DNA from 4 places in the Rubrobacter sp. M3-4 genome. Region 2 is predicted to be linked to each of the others. Evidence: riboswitches for the same ligand, from Rfam matches in the RefSeq annotation. Region 2 holds a riboswitch; each other region holds the start of a gene.
What was found. Region 2 has a riboswitch for thiamine pyrophosphate ahead of thiE (thiamine phosphate synthase). Riboswitches for the same ligand answer to the same signal wherever they lie in the genome.
Positions count from the first base shown of each region.

Region 1: linked by a shared signal. The riboswitch ahead of cytX (putative hydroxymethylpyrimidine transporter CytX) and the one ahead of thiE (thiamine phosphate synthase) in region 2 are both predicted to bind thiamine pyrophosphate.
Region 3: linked by a shared signal. The riboswitch ahead of thiC (phosphomethylpyrimidine synthase ThiC) and the one ahead of thiE (thiamine phosphate synthase) in region 2 are both predicted to bind thiamine pyrophosphate.
Region 4: linked by a shared signal. The riboswitch ahead of thiT (energy-coupled thiamine transporter ThiT) and the one ahead of thiE (thiamine phosphate synthase) in region 2 are both predicted to bind thiamine pyrophosphate.

Region 1 is NZ_JCBAJP010000016.1:4,656-10,004, reverse strand. It holds gene AC6EKW_RS14035 (serine protease) at 1-282, opposite strand, end outside; gene AC6EKW_RS14030 (type IV pilin protein) at 410-805, opposite strand; gene cytX (putative hydroxymethylpyrimidine transporter CytX) at 947-2,248, opposite strand; TPP riboswitch at 2,298-2,418, opposite strand; gene AC6EKW_RS14020 (NAD(P)/FAD-dependent oxidoreductase) at 2,526-3,863, shown strand; gene AC6EKW_RS14015 (AI-2E family transporter) at 3,963-5,087, shown strand; gene speB (agmatinase) at 5,098-5,349, opposite strand, start outside.
Region 2 is NZ_JCBAJP010000004.1:101,211-106,559, forward strand. It holds gene AC6EKW_RS05965 (M67 family metallopeptidase) at 1-313, opposite strand, end outside; gene thiO (glycine oxidase ThiO) at 310-1,431, opposite strand; gene thiS (sulfur carrier protein ThiS) at 1,433-2,407, opposite strand; gene thiE (thiamine phosphate synthase) at 2,404-3,072, opposite strand; TPP riboswitch at 3,152-3,246, opposite strand; gene AC6EKW_RS05985 (glycosyltransferase family 2 protein) at 3,556-4,392, shown strand; gene AC6EKW_RS05990 (6-phosphofructokinase) at 4,439-5,349, opposite strand, start outside.
Region 3 is NZ_JCBAJP010000003.1:29,670-35,018, forward strand. It holds gene AC6EKW_RS03980 (MBL fold metallo-hydrolase) at 1-542, opposite strand, end outside; gene AC6EKW_RS03985 (RelA/SpoT family protein) at 557-2,788, opposite strand; TPP riboswitch at 2,864-2,979, shown strand; gene thiC (phosphomethylpyrimidine synthase ThiC) at 3,070-4,416, shown strand; gene AC6EKW_RS03995 (ABC1 kinase family protein) at 4,402-5,349, opposite strand, start outside.
Region 4 is NZ_JCBAJP010000006.1:131,879-137,227, forward strand. It holds gene AC6EKW_RS08840 (YqjF family protein) at 1-457, opposite strand, end outside; gene thiM (hydroxyethylthiazole kinase) at 454-1,251, opposite strand; gene thiD (bifunctional hydroxymethylpyrimidine kinase/phosphomethylpyrimidine kinase) at 1,248-2,039, opposite strand; gene thiT (energy-coupled thiamine transporter ThiT) at 2,049-2,600, opposite strand; TPP riboswitch at 2,617-2,718, opposite strand; gene AC6EKW_RS08860 (NUDIX hydrolase) at 2,725-3,285, opposite strand; gene AC6EKW_RS08865 (ferredoxin family protein) at 3,363-3,614, opposite strand; gene AC6EKW_RS08870 (Crp/Fnr family transcriptional regulator) at 3,758-4,510, opposite strand; gene AC6EKW_RS08875 (SDR family NAD(P)-dependent oxidoreductase) at 4,704-5,349, shown strand, end outside.

The DNA of each region.
Region 1 (5,349 bases), on a different contig from region 2:
ATCCGGATCTATGAGGGTGCCGCCGCAGAGGGCCTCCCCTCCTCCCCTGACCCCGACCTGCAAGACCGCCATGAAAGGATATTTCCCGTTCGGCACGGGCTTGCCGCCCACGATCTGAGAACCGCTGCCACCGGCGTGGACGAGCGCCGGGTCGAAGGCAGGACCACGCTGGAGCGCGATGCGGTGGATCTGCGGGGCACCGCCCTCAACCTCCCGGGCGTGCGCGGGGTCCGCCGGCTGCAGCAGCGTCAGCACGGCTGCCAGTACAACCAGCAGAGACACCCACAGCGCACCCCTGAATGGTTCTGCCTGGTTCAATTAGATTCCTTTCTCTCTCCGGCCGGTGGCAGTGTACAAAAAGGCGCCCCGGAAGGGGCGCGAAACTTTCAGTTTATGCTACCGAATGAGTTCACGGACAGGTACCTTGCACCGGAGCCCCATCATCCTGGGTCATCTTCCAATCGACCCCACCGCCGCTAGAGTGAACACAGTATGTGTCGCCGGTACCATTACCATCGACTGGAGGATTGGAACCGTTGAAGCCATAGGGTCCCAACTGGGCAACCGGCACGTAAGATCCACCCTGGGTGTTTGCAACCTGCTCGGCTGATGCAGCTTCACGCACATTAGCCTCCGCTCGAGCAGATTCTGCCTTTGCTCTCTGCCCCAAAAACGTCGGGATCGCTATCGCGGCGAGTATCCCGATTATGATCACGACGACGAGGAGCTCGATGAGGGTGAAGCCGCGTTCGTCACGCCGGGCCTCCTTCATTTGCTCGAGCTTTTTCCCTATCCAGAGCAGCATCAACCATCTCCTTCCATACATCTTCCCGCCTGGTCTTCCCGCTCGATCGGTCCAGGTCTCGCTGCAACCGGTTTATCGGCCGGATAGAGAGAGGGCTTTAGGATTTTGCGAAAATTTTCGAAAAAATTTTCCCGCCAATCTTCATCCTCCCCGCACGCGCCGTCGGGAGCCACCCCGGGCGGACGAGAGCTGCGCGCCGGCGCGCAAGGCGAGGTAGAGCACCCCGGCGAGGGCGAACGAGGGGATCGAAGCTCCCAGCCCGGGGAGCTGGCGGGTGATGAACTGATAGGCGGCGACGCCCACAGCCCACGAGAACACGGCCATCCAGTCGAAGGCCGGTCCGCTCTTCTCGTAGACGGCATCCGCGTCGATCCTGCGGCGGCGCAGCAGGAAGTAGTCGGCGGTGACGACGCCGAAGAGCGGGGCGAAGACCGAGCCGAGCAGGAACAGGAAAGACTCGTAGCGCCCCATGGGAAGCACGGCCGCGGCGACGAAGGCCACCACGCCGAAGAGGACGACGAAAGCCCGCTGCGGTACGCGGGAGAAGATGTTCCCCGCCGAGACCGCGCAGGAGTAGAGGTCGGCGAAGGCGTTGTCCGTCTCGTCCACGAGCACCAGGATCAGGGCTGCGACCCCGATCGGGAGGGCGAGTATCGCCTGCGCGATGCCGCTCGTACCGAGCGCGAGCACGGCGAGCGCCCCGAGGGCGTAGAACCAGATGTTGGTGACGAAGAACCCGACGTAGGTGCCGAGCGCGGCACGACGGGCGCTGCGGGCGAAGCGGCTGTAGTCGGCGGCGAGCGGGAGCCACGAGAGCGGCATGGCCACGACGAGGTCTACCGCCTGCGGAAAGGTGAGGCCTCCCTTCCCCGGCTGAGAGAGCGCGCGTGAGAGGCCGTAGTGCGAGAGCAGGTAGTAGGTCAGGTATACGGTGGTCAGCAGAAGCAGCCATATACCCACCTTCTCCAGCCACACCCTCACCACCACCAGCGGCCCGCCGAGAGCGAAAGCCACGCAGACGAGCGTGAAGAACACCAGCCAGAACCAGTGCAGCGAGGTTCCGAGCAGACTGTGGGTGATGGCACCGGCCGCCCGGGTCATTATGATCAGCTCGAAGGCCGTCCAGCCGACGAGCTGCACGACGTTGACCACGGATGGCAGGTAGGATCCGGCGGAGCCGAGCGTCGGGCGCAGGGAGGCCATCGTCGGGAGACCGTGGTCCGCCCCCATCACGGTGGGGACCAGCAGGATCAGGTTCCCGATGACCGTCCCGGCCACGATGGCCGCGAGCGCGGCCCCGAACCCTAAAGCCGGCACGAGCAGGGTGCCGGCGACCATGACGAGGAGCCCGGCCCCGTAGCTGCCCCACAGAACGGTGTAGTCCCAGGCCCCGAGCGTACGCTCATCGGGGGGTACCGGACGCGGGTTGAAGGGCGCGCTCACGGCAGGAGCTCCAAGTCAGGATCGGGGAGAAGGCAAGAGCGTGGTGAGAAGCCGTTCATCTTTTCGTCCCTCCGTCGGCATTACCCGAATCAGGTTCAAAGGGTCGGCGCCACCGTAAGAGAACGGCGCCCTCTCAGCTTCCTCCGGCGGAAGCTCCCCTCGGGGGGTAGTGTACAGCAGGGCGCGGGCATCTTCTAGATAAAGCAGCGGCAACCTCATACAGGTAGACTCTTCTCTGGAAAACGGGTGGTTGCAAGCGAAGACGGAGGTAAGAGCGGTGAGGAAGAGGCTTCTGACGGCGGCCGCGCTCGGAGTCGCCGGTCTGTATGCGCGACGGCGCAGACCGGAGAGGCTCGGCGTCTCCTACCAGGAGGCGCGGCGCAAGGTGGTCATAGTCGGCGGCGGCTTCGGAGGTATCGCGGCCTTCGATCAGCTGGCGCAGAGCTTCGCCGGGAGCGACGAGCTCGGGGTACTGCTGCTCGACCGGGTGAACTACACGACCTTCTGGCCGATGGTTCCCTCGGCGATCTCCGGCAACGTCGAGGTCCGGCACATGGCCTACCCGCTCAGACGGCTGGTGATACCCCGCGGGGGCGAGTTCTTCCAGGGCGAGGTCGTGGGGGTGGATTTCGAGCGCAGGAAGGTCAGGACGGAGTTCGGGGAGTGCGACTACGACCACCTCATCCTGGCACCGGGGAGCCAGACGGCGTTCTTCGGGGCGAAGGGTGCGAAGGAGCACGCGATAGACCTCAAGGGCCTGCGGGAGGCGCTCGAGGTGCGCGGCAGGATCATAGACCGCTTCGAGGAAGCCGAGCGTTTGCGAGACAAGGCACCGCAGGGTCTCCTCACCTTCGTCTTCGTCGGCGGCGGACCGACCGGGGTCGAAGGGGTCGCCGACGCCCACGACCTCATCTTCGACGTACTCAAAGACGACTACCCAAACGTGGACTTCGATCGGGTGCGCCTCGTGCTCGTCAACGCCGGGGAGAGGATCCTAAAGGGAATAGACCCCTCGCTCGCCAACGCGGCCTCCCGCCGCCTCGCCGCCCAGAGAGTGGAGGTCATAAACAACACCAAGGTCGATGAGGTCTCCCCAAAGCACGTAAAGCTCTCCGACGGCAGGACGCTCCCGGCACACACCACCGTCTGGGCCGCCGGGATACAGCCGCCGCCGCTGGTCGAGGGCCTGGAGGTCGAAAAAGACAAGCGGGGAAGGATAATCGTCGACGAGTACATGCGGGTAAAAGACAGGCCCGGCGTCTACGCGGTCGGGGACTGCATAACGATCGACTACGACGGTCCCCCCGTCCCCGCGCTCGCCCAGTCGGCCGAGCAGGAGGGGAGGAGCGCCGCGTTGAACCTGGCCGCGGAGATCAGAGGCGAAGAACCCATCCCCTTCCGTTACCAGCATCTCGGGCAGCTCGTGGATCTCGGTGAGACCGGCGCACTCACCGACATACTCGGCGTCAGGGTGAGCGGGTTGCTCGGCGCTCTAATCTGGAAGGGAGTCTACCTCTACGAGCTAGGCTACAACCTCAACCGGGCGCAGGTGCTCTTCGACTGGACGGTGGACCTCTTCACCAGGCCGAATATCTCCAAGCTCTTCGTCGACTGAGCGGGATTCCAGCTTAGGAAAGGCACCGGACAGGAATACAATAGCCTCGCGGACACAGAACCGCCGGGCAAACCCCGGCACCGGGAGAAACGGAGGCAGATGAGCGAGGCCCCACCGGAGAGCGAGAGCCGGATGCAGCGGGACGGACGCGAGCCGGGCTGGTTTCGGCGCGGTGCTCCGCTGGCGGTGCCGGTGCTGGTCGCCGCGGCGCTGGTGGTGCTCTACGAGCTCATCCCGGTGATCGAGCTAATCGCGATCTCCGCGATCCTCGCGCTCATCCTGCGCTCTTTGGTGCTGCTTCTGGGCCGGTTCGGCATCCGCTCCTGGGCGGCCGTCCCGATCCTGCTCGGCCTGCTCACCGCGGTGGTGGCGTTCATCTGGCTCGTGATGCTCCCACACATCGCGCACGAGGTGGTGACGCTGGCCCGGCTGACGCCGGCCTACATAAGCTCGCTGGAGAATCTCTCGCACCAGCTCCATGCGCGGCTGGGCTTCTTCCCCAACCTCTCCAGCGACCTGAGCCACCTACAGAGATACCTGACGGGCCTCCTCGGCTCGGTGCCGACCTTGCTGGGGAAGGCGACGAACATGCTCATCGACACCATAGCGGTAGTGGTACTCTCCCTGTACATGGCGAACGATCCAGGATCACTCATCCGGGGGATAGCGCGCTTCGTCCCCGAGGGCAGACGGCACGAGTTCCACGACATAGTCACCAACCTGGAGGGAAGGCTGCGGGGATGGCTGATCGGCCTGCTACTCGCGATCGCGATCATCGGGACGGGAGCCGGCGTGGGGCTCTGGCTGCTCGGCATACCGCTGCCGCTCACCCTCGGCGTGCTCGCTGGGCTGCTCGAGATCATCCCGTACTTCGGACCGATACTCGGAGGGCTTCTTCCGGCGCTGCTCGCGCTGACCATCTCCCCCCTGAAGATGGTCCTGGTGATCCTTCTCTTCTTCGCGCTCAACCAGTTCGACAGCCACGTCGTCCAGCCGATCATCGTCGGACGAGAGGTCCGGCTGCACCCGGTCGCGGTGATCGTCTCGTTTCTGGCCTTCGGCAAGCTCCTCGGGCTCGTGGGGGTACTCCTCGCGATACCCGCCGCGGCGTTCATCGTAACGCTCGCGGACGAACTGATGCCGGGCGACGAAGCACGCGGGGAGGAGAGTCCGGAAGAGCTCGGACCCGAGCCTCCCTGCGTGCAGAAGGGGACGACAGGCTGAGAGCTTCGATCTACCTGGAGGAGTTCTTCTTAGCCAGGGCGATGAGCGCGAGGAACTCGTGGGCGACGTTGGCGGCGAGCAACGCCGTGATCTGGGCCGGGTCGTAGGCGGGGTAGACCTCGACGACGTCGAAGCCCGCGGGATCCACCCCGGCGAGCCCCCGCACGAGCTCCTGCGCCTCGCGGCTGGTGAATCCCCCGACCTCGGGCGTCCCGGTCCCGGGGGCGTAGGCGGGGTCGGCGAAGTCCACATCAAAAGAGAC
Region 2 (5,349 bases):
TCACGTGCGCCACGTCCGGGTAGAGCGCGAGCCGGCGGTCGCGGGGGGAGGGAGCGGCGGGGGTTCTCGGGTGGGAGTGGTAGGTCCCGAGGAGCTCGAGCCCCAACCGCCGGACCTCGCGCATCGCCGCGAGTTGTGCCTCCGGCTCCATCTCGAACCGTGTCTCGGGGGTGAGGGAGACGTTCGGGATCGGATAGAGCCGCATCACCCTGCCCGCTTGCCCGGCGAGCAGGCCGCAGACCTCGCGCGGGGCGTGCCCGCGGGCTTCTTCGAGGATCTCACGCAGGATGTTCTCCGGCACCACGAGCTTCATCGCTGCCCCTCGAAACGCAGCGGGGAGAAGGGGGAGAGGTCGACCGCGGGTTGCTCCCCGAGCGCGAGAGCCGAGACCGCATCTCCGGTGATGGGGGCGAGGAGGACCCCGTTGCGGTAGTGCCCGGTGGCGATGAGGAGCCCCTCGGGGTCTCCCGCAGGCCCGATCAACGGCCTTCCGTCGGGGGTTCCGGGCCGGAGCCCTCCCCACGCTCCGGCGAATGGGCTTCGGGCGAGGTGCGGGAGCAACCCGATGGCGGCCCCGGAGAGGCCGGCGACACCGCCGAGCGTGGGGCGGCGGTCGTGCGTGCCCGGCTCTTCGGTCGCCCCCACGATCACGCGGCCGTCCCGCTTGGGGACCAGGTAGCATTCCTCGTCCCACACGTTGGAGGTGATGGGCGGAGTGGTGGTCTCGACGGAGAGGATCTGCCCTTTCACCGGCGCCACCGGGAGGCGTATGCCAAGGTGTCTGGCCAGCGTACCGCTCGCCACCCCTCCGCAGACGACGACGCTCCCCGCTGCGATCTTCCTCCGGGCCGTTCGGACACCGGCGATCCTGTTTCTCTGGCGTATCAGCCCCGAGGCGGGCTCTCCCTCGGAGACCTCGGCTCTGTTGCGGGCCGCCGCGAGCGCGAGAGCGCGCACGAGCCTGGGGGAGTTCACCTGTCCGTCCTCCGGGAGGTAGAGGGCGCCGGAGATTCCGGCGGAGAGCGCGGGCTCGAGCTCGCGCACCTCTGCTCCGTCCAGCCACCGGGCGGAGAGCCCCGCTTCTCTCTGCCAGCGAAGCGCCTCGGAGAGATCTTCGGCGTGCGCCTCGGAGAGGGCGACCCGCAGCGTCCCCTCCCAGACGTACTCCGCGTCGAGACCCGTCACCTCGTACAGCTCGGCTCCGAGTTTGCGGTGCATCTTCCGGCTCTCGAGGAGCAGGTCGAGGAAGGAGTCCGGACCGCGGGCTTCGGCCTGAGCGGCGAGCATCCCGGCCGCCGCCCCGGAGGCCCCCGACCCGACCGTCTCCGCCTCGAGCAGGACGACTCTTGCCCCGCGCCGGGCGGCGTGGTAGGCGACGGAGCACCCGACCACGCCGCCCCCGACCACGACGACGTCGGCGGAGGGGTTCATCTCAGGAGCCGCTCCCGACCGGCACTCCCCGTGTCGGGCTCGAGGGAGCGGCGAGAGGTTTGGCCTCCATCCGTCCCGCGAGGTACGCCAGACGCCCGGCCTCCACCCCGCGGCGCATCGCTTCGGCCATGAGCGGGGGATCTCCGGCCCGGGCGATGGCGGTGTTGACCAGCACGGCGTCGGCGCCGAGCTCCATCGCGAGGGCGGCGTCGGAGGGGACGCCTATCCCGGCGTCCACTACGACCGGGACCGAGACCCGCTCGATTATGCGGCGGATGGAGGCCCAGTCGGGCATACCCTGCCCGCTGCCGATGGGGGAGGCCAGGGGCATCACGGTTGCCGCCCCGGCCTCCTCGAGCCGGAGGGCGGCGACGAGGTCCGGGCTGGTGTAGGGGAGCACGACGAAGCCCTCCTCCACGAGCACCTTCGTGGCCTCGACGGTCGCGGCGGTGTCGGGCCAGAGCGTGCTGGGCTCGCCCACGACCTCCAGCTTGAGCCAGTTGGTGCCGGTGGCCTCGCGGCCGAGGCGGGCGAGCTTGACCGCCTCGGCGACGGTCGTGGCCCCGGCGGTGTTCGGCAGCAGGCGGTAGCGGGAGGTGTCGATGTCCTGCAGGATCGGACGCTCCCCGGCGTCTATGTAGCGGACGGCGACGGTGACCAGCTCGGTGCCGGACCTCTCGAGCGCCTGTTTCATCGTCTCGGGGTCCGGGTACTTGCCGGTGCCGAGGAAGAGGCGCGAGGAGAGACGCTCCCCGGCGATCACGAGCTCGTCGCTCCCCCCTGCGACGGCGTGGACGAGCTCGACCTCGTCGCCCTCCCGCAGACGCCGGCTCTTCCATTCTTCGCGGTGCACGATCTCGCCGTCCACCGCGACGACGACGGACTCACCGGTGAGGCCCTTGCGGGCGAGCAGGGCTTCGATGGTCGGGTCTTCTTCTTCCATCTCGAAGGGCTTCTGGTTCACCGTGATCCTCATCGGGCTCCTTTCCTCTCGGGTTTCGGGAAGGGATGCCTCGGGGCGTGGGGGGAGGTCTCGAGCGTCTCTCTGATCTTCTCCGCGGTCGATCGGGGGTCTTCTGCGGCGAGGATTGCGGAGATCACCGCGATCCCAGAGGCGCCCGTCGCCGCGACCTCCCGCGCGTTGGATGCGTCTATCCCCCCGATGGCGAGGACCGGCACCTCCACGGCTTCTACGACCCGTGCGAGCTCCCGCACGCCACGTGGAGGGAGCCCTGGCTTGGAGGAGGTGGGGTAGACGTGCCCGAAGGTGAGGTAGTCTGCCGCCACCTCTGCTCTTTTCGCCTCCTCTACGCCGTGCACCGAGACGCCGAGCAGGAGTCTTCCCCCCACGACGCGCCGGGCGGCCTCCGGCGGGAGGCTCTTGGCGGCCAGATGGACTCCGTCGGCACCCGTCGCGAGCGCGACGTCGACCCGATCGTTGATGAGGAGGAGGGCGTCTGCCGCACGTACCGCTGGAGAGATGGCCAGCGCCGTTTCGTAGAGGAGAAGGGCCGGCCCTCCCTTCTCACGCAGCTGTACGGCGTCGATGCCGCCTTCGAGAGCGCCGACGACCGCGTCTCCCAGTGGGTGGGACGATCTTCTGCGGTCGGTTATGAGGTGTATCTGAAAGCGGCGTTCCAAATCTCGCTGCCTCCCTCGGCGGCGGTAAGAAATACCGCCGGCCGCTTTTCGGGGAGGCGCGGCGGCAGCGCCAGTTCCGCTGCCCCTATCCACGCTTCCCTCCGCCGGTACTGACCGGATCAGGTTCCAAGGGTATGCTCTCAGCCCCTGCGCGAGGCACCCCCAGCGTTCGAGGGGCAGTTTAGCACGAGCGGGCGGTTCTTGGCTGTGCATGGTGCATGCCTTAAAATTTATGCGATGCGTGAAGCGTCCTTCCCCCGCACGACTTCGGACGGCCGTGGTGCGCCCGGAGCGAAGACCGCTCCGGGCGGCCCGAGGGTCGTGGACGGGGCCATGGACGAGCCCGAGGGGAGGGCGCCACCGCACCACCCTCCACCCGTCTTCTGCGAGCGAGCACTTCTCTCTCGCTGACTTCCCGGCGCAGGGACGTCGCAGGATCCTGCGCCGCCCGGAGTGGATCTCTCGTGACGGAAGGAGGTGGTGGTGCGCTTTTCTCTCGTTACGCCGACCCTCGGCCGGGAGAAGGAACTCGAACGCCTGCTGGACTCTCTGCTCGAACAGAGCTTCGACGACTTCGAGATCATCCTCGTAGACCAGAACCCGGATGGGAGGCTGGATCCGCTGGTCTCCCGCTACCGGGATGTCCTGCACCTGCACCACCTGAGGTCGCCGCGCCGCGGCGCCTCGAGGGCCAGGAACACCGGGCTCGCCCGCTGCCGGGGTGAGATCGTCGCGTTCCCGGACGACGACTGCTGGTACCCGCGTGACCTTTTGGAGAGGGTGGACCGCTTCTTCACCCGGCACCCCGAAGTAGACGTCCTGTGCACCAGGCTCGTCGACGGACGGGGTGCCTCCTGCATCCTCGACTTCGATACCGAACCCGGTCCGATCGACCGCATCAACGTCTGGAGGCGCAGCATCGAGTCGACGATGTTCCTGCGCCGGGAGAGTACCCGCCGCCTCTGGTTCGACGAGAGCCTGGGCACCGGTTCCGGAACCCCGTGGGGCTCCGGGGAGGGAACGGACTACCTCTTGCAGCTCATGGATCGCGGTGCATCGTTGTATTACGACCCTGAGATCGCCGTCATGCACGACCCTCCGGTACCGCCTTTCGACGAGAGGGCGATGAGGCGCGCGTACACCTACGGGTGTGGGATGGGGAGGGTTCTGAAGAAGCACAAGTATCCCGCCGGGGCGAAGCTGCGGTTGCTGGGTGCACCGCTCGGGCAGGCGCTCCGCTCCGCGGCCGGCGCGAAGGGTGGTGCGGCCCGCTACCATCTGAGGGTCTTCGGCGGGCGGGCGAGGGGCCTGATGATGTAGAGGGCGAGCGCGGAAGCGCTCGCCCCTTGCGTTACGGAAGCGTTCTCTAGCCGAAGAAGGTGCTCAGGACCTGCTGCAGATCTTCGGGGACGGTCCTGGTCTCGGAGGTCGCCTCCTCGAGCGAGACGGTCACCACGTCGTTTCCGCGCAGGGCGACCATCTTGCCCCACTCGCCGTTTTTCACGGCCTCGGCGGCGCGCAGCCCGTAGCGGGTTGAGAGGATGCGGTCGTAGGCGGTCGGGGTGCCGCCGCGCTGCAGGTGCCCCAGGACGACGTGGCGGGTGTCTATCCCGGTGCGCTGCTTCAGTTCCTTGGCGAGGGTCTCCGCGATGCCTCCGAGGCGGACGTGTCCGAACTCGTCGCGCTCGACGTCCTGGGTTATGTACTCCTCGCCGAGTGTCACCCCCTCGGAGACGGCGACGATGCCCCACTTCTCGCCGCGCTCGGCGCGCTTCTTGAACAGGTCCGCGACCGCATCCATGTCCACCTCGACCTCGGGGATGAGCGTGACGTTCGCTCCGGAAGCGAGGCCTGCGCCGTAGGTGATCCAACCGGCGTGCCGGCCCATCACCTCGACGACGATGATCCGCTCGTGGCTCTTCGCGGTGGTCCTTATGCGGTCTATGGCCTCGGTGGCGATCGAGACGGCGGTGTCGTAGCCGAAGGTCGTGTCGGTCGCCGAGAGGTCGTTGTCTATGGTCTTCGGGCACCCGACGACCCTGACCCCGAAGTCCTCGTGCAGCCTCCTCGCCACGCCTAAAGTGTCGTCGCCTCCGATGGCGACCAGAGCGTCTATCCCGAAGCGCTCCATGTTCTCGACGACCTTCTTCGCCTCGCCCTCGTTCTTGTAGGGGTTGGTGCGCGAGGAGAGGAGGATCGTGCCGCCCTCCTGGAGGATGTAACGCACGTCCTCCACGCCGAGCTTCACGACCGAGTCCTCTTCGGGAGCCAGCAGCC
Region 3 (5,349 bases), on a different contig from region 2:
AGCTCCTCCTGCGCTTCCAGGATGGGTCCGTGACCAGGATAGAGCCGGGTCTCTTCGCTCCAGAGCGCCATCACCTTGCGCACCGAGACCTCGATCTCCTCCCAGGAAGCCCCCGGCAGGTCGGTCCTGCCGACGCTCCCGGGGAGGATCAGGTCCCCCACGATCTGGTCATCCCCGACGACGAACGTCACCGCGCCCGGTGAGTGTCCCGGGGTGTGCAACACCCGGATCACCTCTCCACCGAGATGGAGCTCCTGTTCGTCCTGCAGCGGCTCGTAGTCCTCGATGCCGGCGGGTTCGGCGTCGAGCGGGTGCATGTAGAGCGGCACCCCGCTCGCCTCACGCACCTCCTCGAGAGCTCCGATGTGATCCGTGTGACCGTGGGTGATGAGGACCGCTGCCACGGCACCGCGCACAGCGCCGAGGATCTTCTGCGGCTCGGCCCCGGCGTCGACGATGATGGACCCCTCCGGGGCGTGCACCACGTAGGAGTTCACGTCCATGCCGCCGAAAGACACGGTGATCTGCTCGATCTCGCTCACGCGCCTCCTCTTCTCTAGTGCTCTATCGGGGTGCCGTCACGCGAGACCCGGCAGACGTCGTAGACGTCGGGGATGGCCCGGATCTTGCGTATGACGTCCTTCACGTGCTGCGTGCTCGAAGCCCTGAAGGCGAAGCGGGAGAGCGCCGTCCGCTCCTCTATCGTGTCCACCCGCGCAGAGATGATGCTCAGCCCCGCATCGGAGATCGTCCGGGTGATGTCGCTCAGAAGATGCGTCCGGTCGAGCGCCTCGACGAGGATCTCTACCGTGAAGAGCTTGTCCGGCCCCGCCGCCCACTCCACCTCGACGAAGCGCTCGGGGCTGCGCGCCCTGAGCGATCGGGCGTTCGGACACCCGGACGCGTGCACCACCACCCCCCGCCCGAGCGAGACGTAACCCACGATCTCGTCCCCGGGAAGCGGCGTGCAGCACCGGGCGAGCCGGGTGAGGACCCCGCTCGAACCGACGACCCGCACGCCGGTCTCCTCTCCGTCGGAGGGCAGCGGCAGCGGCGCGAGTGCAGGGCTCGTGCGCTCCTCCTTTTCGCCGGCCTCCTCTTCCTCCTGAGTCGCCAGCACCCGCTCGGCGATCCTGTTCGCCACGTTCTCTGCCGAGAGCGAACCAGCCCCCACGGCGGTGAGCATCTCCTCCGGAGAGGGGTGGTTGACCTTCTCGGCGACCTCCTCCCAGACTTCCTGCGGCACCCGCTCCACGTGCCGTTTCTTCAGGAGCTCCTGGACCTTCTCCCGGCCCGAGGTCAGGTTCTCCTCCCGGTCGGCCTTGTTGAAGTACTGCCTTATCTTGTTGCGCGCCCGTCCGCTGTGCACCACCGAGAGCCAGTCCCGGCTCGGGCTCGCACTCTTGCCGGTGAGGATCTCCACCCTGTCGCCCGAGACCAGCTCCGAGTCGAGCGGCACTATCCTGCCGTTGACCTTCGCCCCGACGCAGCGGTGGCCGACCTCGGTGTGGACGTGGTAGGCGAAGTCTATCGGGGTGGCGCCGGCCGGCAGGCTTATCACGTCCCCCTTGGGCGTGAACACGAAGACCTCATCGGCGACCAGCTCGTCCTTTAGGAAGTTCATGAACTCCGTCGAGTCGGTCGTCTCCTTCTGCCACTCGATCATGTTCTTCAGCCAGTTGAGCCGGTCCGCCCGGCTGCCGCCGTCGCGCTCCTTGTACATCCAGTGCGCCGCGATCCCGTACTCGGCGGTGACGTCCATGTCGTGGGTGCGGATCTGGATCTCGAGCAGCTTGCCCTCGTTGGACATCACCGTCGTGTGCAACGACTGGTACATGTTGAACTTGGGCATCGCGATGTAGTCCTTGAAGCGCCCCGGGATCGGCTTCCACACCGAGTGGACGACCCCGAGCGCCGCGTAGCAGTCGCGCACCGAGTCCACCACGACCCGCAGGCCGGCAAGGTCGTAGATCTCGTTGAACTCCTTGTTGCGCCGGACCATCTTGTCGTAGATCGAGTAGAAGTGCTTGACCCTCCCGCGCACCTCGGCCTCGATCCCGGCCTCGCCAAGGTGTCCTTTGAGCTCCTCGGCCACCCGGGCGATGAACGCCTCCCGATCGGCCCGCCGGGCGGCCACCAGCCGCTTTATCTCCTCGTAGCGCCGCGGGTGCAGCGTGGCGAACGAGAGATCCTCCAGCTCCCACTTGATAGAGTGGATCCCGAGCCGGTGGGCGAGCGGTGCGTAGATCTCGAGCGTCTCCGTGGCCTTCTTTATCTGGGTGTCGCGGTGGAGGTACTCCAGCGTGCGCATGTTGTGCAGCCGGTCGGCGAGCTTGATGATGATCACGCGCACGTCCCGACTCATCGCGACGACCATCTTGCGCAGCGACTCGGCCTGCGCCTCCTCCAGGTTTCCGGACGGGAGCCGCTTGAGCTTCGTGACCCCGTCGACGATCTCGGCGACCTCGCTCCCGAAAAGCTCACCGAGCTCTTCTTTGGTCACGTCCGTATCTTCTATGACGTCGTGCAGGAGCCCCCCGATGATCGTCGTCGTGTCCATCCGCAGATCAGCGAGGATGTCCGCCACGGCGAGCGGGTGCTCGACGAAGGGCTCCCCGCTCTTGCGCGTCTGCCCCCGGTGGGCGGCGTGCGCCAGACGGTAGGCCTCGGCTATCTCCTCCTCCCGTCCCTCCGGGCTGTAGGAGGAGACTTTCTCTATGAGGGAGGAGATGGTGAGACCCTCTCCCTGGTTGCGTCCTGGCTGTTCGGTCGTCCTGGCGAGCTCCATGGCAGCAAGATTCTAACATCACCCCCTCCCGGGGATGTTGCACCCCGCCCGCAAAAGCGTTACCCTTCCTTTCGTAAGGAGGAAACGGGGAGCTCCCGGCCAAGGGGGCTGAGAGGGCGCTTCGATGCCGCGCCGACCCGCAGAACCTGATCCGGGTAATGCCGGCGGAGGGAGATTGGTCACAACAACCAGGCAACGCGTGGGTACCGGTGGAATCTGCCGGTGCCTTTTTCGTGCCTCCGCCACCTCCCGGGTCCCGAAGGGAAGGAGGCGAGAGCACATTGAGCACTCGAGAGACGGACGGCTGCGCAACCCAGCTGCACCAGGCCCGCCGCGGCGTGATCACCGAGCAGATGCGTCATGTCGCCCGCAGGGAGAACACGTCCCCGCAGACCATCCGCGAGGAAGTCGCCAGCGGACGCATGATCATCCCGGCCAACGTCAACCACGCCTCGCTGGAGCCGATGTGCATCGGCAAGGCCGCCCGCGTCAAGATAAACGCCAACATCGGCAACTCCCAGACCACCTCGGACATAGAAGGTGAGCTGGACAAGCTCCATACGGCCCTCGAGTACGGTGCGGACACGGTCATGGATCTCTCCTCCGGAGGTGACATACCACGCATCCGACAGGCCATAATCGAGGCGAGTCCCGTACCGGTAGGCACCGTTCCGATCTATGAGGCTGCCAGCCGGGTAAAGCAGCCCGAGGACCTGAGCGGGGAGCTGCTGCTGGAGGTAATAGAAGAACAGGCGGAGCAGGGAGTGGACTACATGACGATCCACGCCGGCATCCTGCTGCAACATCTGCATCTGGTTCAGAGACGCATAACCGGCATAGTCTCCCGCGGTGGCGGGTTGCTGGCACGCTGGATGGTACACCACATGCGTCAGAACCCTCTCTACGAACGCTTCGACGACATCCTCGAGATCTGCCGCCGCCACGACGTCTCGATCTCGCTGGGCGACGGGCTCCGTCCGGGGTGTATCGCCGACGCCTCGGATGCGGCCCAGTTCGCCGAGCTACGCACGCTGGGTGAACTCACCGAGCGCGCCTGGGAGAAGGACGTGCAGGTCATGATCGAAGGGCCGGGGCACGTACCGCTCGACCAGCTCGAGGAGAACGTGCGGATACAACAGGAGGTCTGCCACGAGGCCCCTTTCTACACCCTCGGTCCGCTCGTCACCGACATCGCCCCCGGCTACGATCACATAACGAGCGCCATAGGCGCGGCCGTGATGGGCTGGCACGGCACCTCGCTGCTCTGCTACGTCACACCCAAAGAACACCTCGGACTCCCAGGCAAAGAAGACGTCAGGCAGGGTCTCATCGCCTACCGTATCGCAGCACACGCCGCGGACGTGGCACGCGGCCGCCCCGGCGCCAGGGATTGGGACGATGCGCTCTCCCGGGCACGGTACGCCTTCGACTGGAACCGCCAGTTCGAGCTCTCGCTCGACCCCGCGACCGCCCGCGCCATGCACGACGAGAGCCTGCCGGACGACTACTTCAAGAGCGCACAGTTCTGCTCCATGTGCGGACCCAAGTTCTGCCCGATGCACAACTTCCGCGATGTGGACTGGGCGGCGCTGCGCAGCGCCGCCACGAAAAGCTCACAGTCTGCCTGAGCGGATGATCACGGTGAGCTCCAGGACGGCGAGCAACACCGCGAGGACGAAACAGAAGAAGGCCAGCACCGGCACGTCCAGGTAGGGAACCCGCGGTCCACCCCGCACGAACCCCCCGATGAGGGCAGAGCCGATGAGCAGGGCGCCGGTCACGAGCGCGAAGACGAGCCGGTTGGCGAGCACGTCGATCTGAGAGCCCAGCCGGTCGAGCCCCCGGTGGTTGAGCCTGACCTCCAGCTCTCCGTCCTCGAGTTCGGAGAGCAGCTGATGCACCTGCTCCGGATAGTCCGCCGCGTAGCGGGCATACTCCACGGCCCTCCTGCGAACGGTCCGCGAAAGGGCGCCGGGGCTGGTGCGCTCGGCGAGCAGCCGGCGGGCATAGGGACGAGCCACCTCGTAGACGTTGAGCGTGGGGTCTATGGAGCGGGAGATCCCTTCGGCGGTCACGAGGGCCTTCACCAGGAGCGGGAAGACCGGCGGGACCCGGAGCCTGTAGCGCCTGACGAGCGCGATCAGCTCGGAGAGGGCCTGCCCGAGCGTGACCTCTCCGACCGAGAGACCGGAGTACTTGAACAGAAACTCCCTGAGCTCCTGCACCAGGTCGTCGCGCACCTCGGCCTCGTAGCGCACCCCGAGATCCTCCAGCCCCCGCAGGACCGCGGCGGCATCCTGCCGGATGACGGCGATGAAGAGCCTCGAGAGGGCGTCGATGTCGCTGCGGCTCATGTAGCCGACCATCCCGAAATCGAGCAGGGCGAGCTCCCCCTCGGGGGTGAGAAAGAGGTTGCCGGGGTGCGGATCACCGTGGAAGAAACCGTCCTCGAAGGCCATCTTGAAGATCGCATCCGCCCCCATCGAGGCCACCCGCCTCCTCTCGGCGGGGGCGAGCGAGAGCGGCCTGAGCTCGTTGAAACGCCTCCCCCGGATGAACTC
Region 4 (5,349 bases), on a different contig from region 2:
AGCGCGCAGGAGGTGCCCCCCGGTGGGTGCGGACGCTCTCGTAGCGGACCCACCCGCCCTCCGGGTGGCAGGACATGCGGGCGTCGAAGTACGGCAGGCCGTAGAAGGTTCTCGCCAGGCGTACGGCGAGCCGGCTCGCCGCGTCCAGGCTGAAGAACCACACCCCAGCTTCTCCGTCCGCACCGACGACGTAGGTGCGCAAATTGATCTCCGGGAAGTCGGAGATATGTTCCACGGCCGGCAACGGGCGCGGACGCACCCCGCTCATCCGGAAAGGAACCACCCCGAGCCAGGCACTCCCCCCGAAGGTATCCACCGCGAGGGAGCCGGGGATCATGGGACGCAGCACCTCCTCCGGCACCGGCCAGTGCATGAACAGCAGGTCGTGCCAGCGCATCGAGAGCGCCCACGGACCACGCGGGACCACCGGGGCACGCACCACCGCCCGGGCGCTCAAGCCGAAACCTCCTCCACGCGCAGCCTGCCCTCCAGACCCTCCGGATTCCCCGCGAGCGAAGCTATCGCGTCGAGCAGGCGCGGCTCGAAGGTGCCGGGCCCGTCGGCGAGCGGCGCGGCGGCCTCCCCCGCGAGCCCGAAGAAAGCCAGCGCCCCCGCGACCGTCTCCACATCTCCCCCACCCGCGGCGGCGAAGCACCCGATGACCGCGGTCGAGGCGCAGCCGCTCCCCACGACCCGCCCCATCAAGGGGTGCCCGTTCGAGACGGCGAGCATCCGTCCCCCGTCGCTCACGTAGTCGGTGGGGCCGGTCGCGGCCACCGTCGTGCCGAGCGCGCGGGCGGCCCCGCGGACGGCCTCCTTCGCGTCCCCGGAGAGGCTCTCGACCCCGCGAACCTCGGCCTCGAGCCCGGCGAGGGTCGCTATCTCCCCGGCGTTGCCGCAGACGGCGACAATCTCCACCTCTGAGAGGAGCCTGTGCGCCATCCGGGAGCGGAATGAGGTCGCCCCGGCACCCACCGGATCGAAGACGACCGGCACCCCGCGCCGGTTGGCCTCCTTCCCCGCCCGGAGCATCGCCTCTATCCACTGCGGATCGAGCGTGCCCATGTTGATTACGAGCGCGCTGGCGGAGGCGACCATCTCCTCGACCTCCTCCACGGCATGCGCCATCACCGGCAGCGCCCCGGTGCAAAGGGTCACGTTCGCGACCAGGTTGACCGTGACGTAGTTGGTCAGGTGGTGGACGAGGGGCTTCTCGTCCCCGATCCTGCGCAGGACCTCCTCCGCTCTCATCCCTCCCCCTCCATGAGCGGCCCGAGCACGTTCACCGGTCCCGCCCCGCGGCCTATCCCCGTGAGACCGTACTCGACGGCCTCGGAGGCGATGGCGCGTGCCCTCCGGGCCGCCTTCTCGAGGCCGAAGCCGCGCGCGAGGAAGGCGGCCAGGGCCGAGGAGTGGGTGCAGCCGGAGCCGTGGGTCGCCCCACTCTCGTGCACCGGGCCTTCTATCTCCACGAAATGCTCGCCGTCGTAGAGCAGGTCCGCACCGGAAGCGCGGTGCCCGCCGGTGATGATCACCGCCCCCGGCCCCAGCTCCGCGAGGTCGCGTGCGCACCCGTGGACCTCCTCCGGGTCTTTCTTCCGCCCGGCGAGGACGAACGCCTCGTCGAGGTTCGGGGTGATGACGTCGGCGAGGGGCAGGAGCTCCTCGCGGTAGGCGTCCACGGCCTCCGGTTCGAGCAGCGTGGCCCCGCTCTCGGCGACCATCACCGGATCCACGACGACGTTCTTGAGCCCCAGCCGCCGGATCGCCCCCGCCACGGCCGAGACGATCTCGGCGTTGAAGAGCATCCCGGTCTTCACCGCGTCCGCCCCGATGTCCGAGACGACCGCCTCGATCTGCTCGATCACCACCTGCGTCGGCAGCGCGAATATGTTGCTCACCCCGACGGTGTTCTGAGCCGTGATCGCGACTATCGCGGTGGTTCCGTGCACCCCGCAGCGGGCGAAGGCCTTGATGTCCGCCTGGATGCCCGCCCCACCTCCGGAGTCGCTCCCGGCTATGCTGAGCGCGGTCTTCATCTCTCCTCCCTAAGCATGCCTCGACAACTCCAGCTGCCGCCGCGAGGGCCGCGCTGCCCCGAGCGCCCGCAGCAGCACGACCACGACGGCGAGCGTGATCAGGAGACTCGGCACCAAATACCCGGCGTTGTACGCGGCGGAGTAGAGGTATGGGTTCCAGCCCTTAGGGGCGTAGGAGGCGAAGAAGGCGACCCCGCTTATGAAGTGGCAGACGAAGCGCCCGGCCACCGCCGCCACCGTGCCGAGCACCGCCCCGCGCGGGGTGGGCCGGAAGAGCCCGGCGAGCCCCATCGCGGCGAAGGGGAGCGGGTAGTCGAAGAGCACCTGCACCGGGTTGAGGACGTAGGGGTCCAGGATCAGGTCGAGGATGCCGTACGCCGCGCCCGCAACCGCCCCGACGCCGGGGCCCTGACGCAGCGCGAGCAGGACCAGCGGGATCATCTCGAAAGAGATCGAACCGCCCTCCGGCATCCTGAAGAGTTTCACCAGCCCCAGCACGAACGCGAGCGCCACCGCCAGCGCCGCCTCGGTGAGCACCCTCGTGTCCCTGAACCCGCTCACGGCCCTCCTCTCACGGGGTGCGCCAGGCTTCTCTCCCTGCGCCGGCATTACCCGGATCAGGTTCGACGGGTCGGCGCGTCCGCGCCCTCTCAGCCTCGCGGCTCCCCGGTACTCGTTCCTCGTGCTACTCTACCCCACCACCGTGCACCCCACAACCTCCGGCGACCCACGAGATCCCGAGGACGGTGGCGGCGTCGGTTATCTCACCGGCGGCGATCTTCTCCAGCGCCTCGCCGAGCGGCACCACTACGGAGCGCAAAAACTCCGTGGGCTCGGGAGCCGGCCCCCTCTCGTCCGGCAGCGCCCGGCAGCGGAAGAGGTGGCAGACCTCGTCGGTGCGCCCGGTGCTCGTGTGCACGGAGACGAGGCGCTCCAGCCTCTCGGCCCGGTATCCCGTCTCCTCGAAAAGCTCCCGCCGGGCAGCCTCCCCGGGATCCTCCCCGGCGTCCACCGCTCCGCTCGGCAGCTCCAGCGTGAACCGACCGAGCGGCTGCCGCCACTGACGCACGAGCACCACGCCGCCGTCGTCCGTGAGCGGCACCACCGAGGCGAACCCGCCGCTCTCGAGCACGCAGTAGTCTATCGTCGCTCCGTCGGGCAGCCTCACCTCGTCCACCCGCAGGGCACACCAGCGGTTGCGGTAGACGTAGCGGCTCGCGAGCGTGCTCCAGCTCCCATCGGTCATACGGAGGGAGAGTATAGACGAAGACCCCGCCCGGAACGGGCGGGGTCTCGCGGTGACGTACTCTCCGGCCTGCCGGCTCAGCCGGGCTCCTGGCCGGAGAAGTCGTACTCCTGGGCCTTGGTTATGTAGCTCTGCATGTCCTCGGGGACCTCGTCCTCCGGGAAGATCGCCTCGACCGGGCACTCCGGCTCGCACGCCCCGCAGTCGATGCACTCCTCCGGGTTGATCAGGAACTGATCCCCACCGTCGTAGATGCAGTCGACCGGACAGACCTCGACACAGCTCTGGTTCTTCTCGCCGATGCACGGCTCCGTGATCACGTAGGCCAAACCACTTCCTCCTCTTGGAGAGCCTCCCGTTTCTTCTGTGCTTTCGGCTTTATATCAACCCCGGAAGGGAGCAGAAACCCGGCGTTGATCGCCATCATCGGAGGTCATGATGCCGGTCATGACTTCGTGTGACCCAGATCAAATCAGGTCCGGGCGCGCAGCTCCGCGGGTTTGAGGATGGTTATGGACTTGCTGTCCAGCTCCAGGATGCCTTCGGAGGCGAGGCGGGAGAGGGTCCTGGAGAGCGCCTCGCGGGAGATGCCGGTCGCCTCGGCCATCTCCTGCCGGGAGAGGGAGGGTGAGAACACGACGCCCCTCCTGGTCACCCGCCCCTCCTCGGCGGCGAGGTCGAGCAGCATGCGCGCGACCCGCTGGGGGGCGCTGTGGAAGACGAGGTCCCCGACGAGGTCTTCGAGCTCCCGGCTGCGGGCTGCGAGCACGCGGGAGAGGCGCACCGCCCCGGCTGGGAAGCGCTCCATTATCTCCAGGAGATCCTCCCGGAAGACGCCGTAGAGCACGCAGTCGGTGAGGGCTGTGGCCCCATGGCTCTGGGGCTGCCCCTCGAGCGCGGAGGCGAGCCCCAGGATCGCGCCGTCGCCGAAGACGCCGAGGATCTGGTCGCGGTTTTTGGGCCCGCCGGAGGAGCGATAGATCTTGACCCGCCCTTCGCGCATGAAGTACACCGCCCCAGAGGGCTCTCCCTCCCGGTAGAGGGCGGTTCCGGCCGCTATCTCGAGGACGGCCGCCGAGATGGCGAGCGCCTGGAAGAACTCCTCGCCGAGCCCCTCGAAGACCTCGAACTCCTGCAGCCCTTCGAGCTTGGAGAGGTGCTCTACCGCCCGGCATCTGGCCCCGGGCAGCCGCGCCCAGGATGGCGGTGCGTTCTCACCGTACAAGTCTGGCCCTTCCTGTCTCGACCCGCGCTCCCATCTTCCCCATTTATACGCCAAGTGGCGGCTCTCTGCAGAGAGAACATGCCGATGGAGTGGCTTACGGCGTTCGAGGCGCAGGGTTTTCCCGGCGCGCTTTTCGGATAAGCTTACCTGGCAACTCGTCTTGAACAGCCCTGGGAAGGAGGCTGATCGCAGGATGCTCGAAGGAAAGGTAGCCATCGTAACCGGCGCCAGCAGGGGGCTCGGGCGCGCGCTCGCGCTGGCTTTCGCCCGGGAGGGGGCGAGTCTCGTGCTCAACTCCCGCGGTGAGGAGGGTCTGCGCACCGTCGCCGAAGAGGCCGGCAGGTTCGGCGCCGGGGTGGAATCCGTCGCGGCGGACGTCTCCACCGCCGAGGGGGCGCGTCGGCTCGTGGACGCGGCAATCGGGCGTTTCGGTAGGATAGACGTGCTCGTCAACAACGCCGGCATCCTCGGTCCGCGGGTACGTATAGAGGACTACCCGGAAGAGGAGTGGCGACGGGTGCTCGACGTCAACCTGACCGGGCCGTTCCTGCTGTGCAAGGCCGCGATCCCGCACCTCTCCGAAGGGGCTTCGATCATCAACGTGGTGAGCGGGGTGAGCATCGAGGGACGGCCCGAGTGGGGGGCCTACTCGGTGAGCAAGTTCGGCCTCGAAGGGCTCACCCAGATCCTCGCCGGGGAGCTCGCGGACAGGGGAGTGCGCGTCAACTCCGTGGACCCCGGAGGGATGCGCACGGAGATGCGCGCCGCGGCCTACCCGGAGGAGGACCCGATGACCCTCATCACCCCGGAGGAGAACACCGCCGTCTTCCTCTATCTGG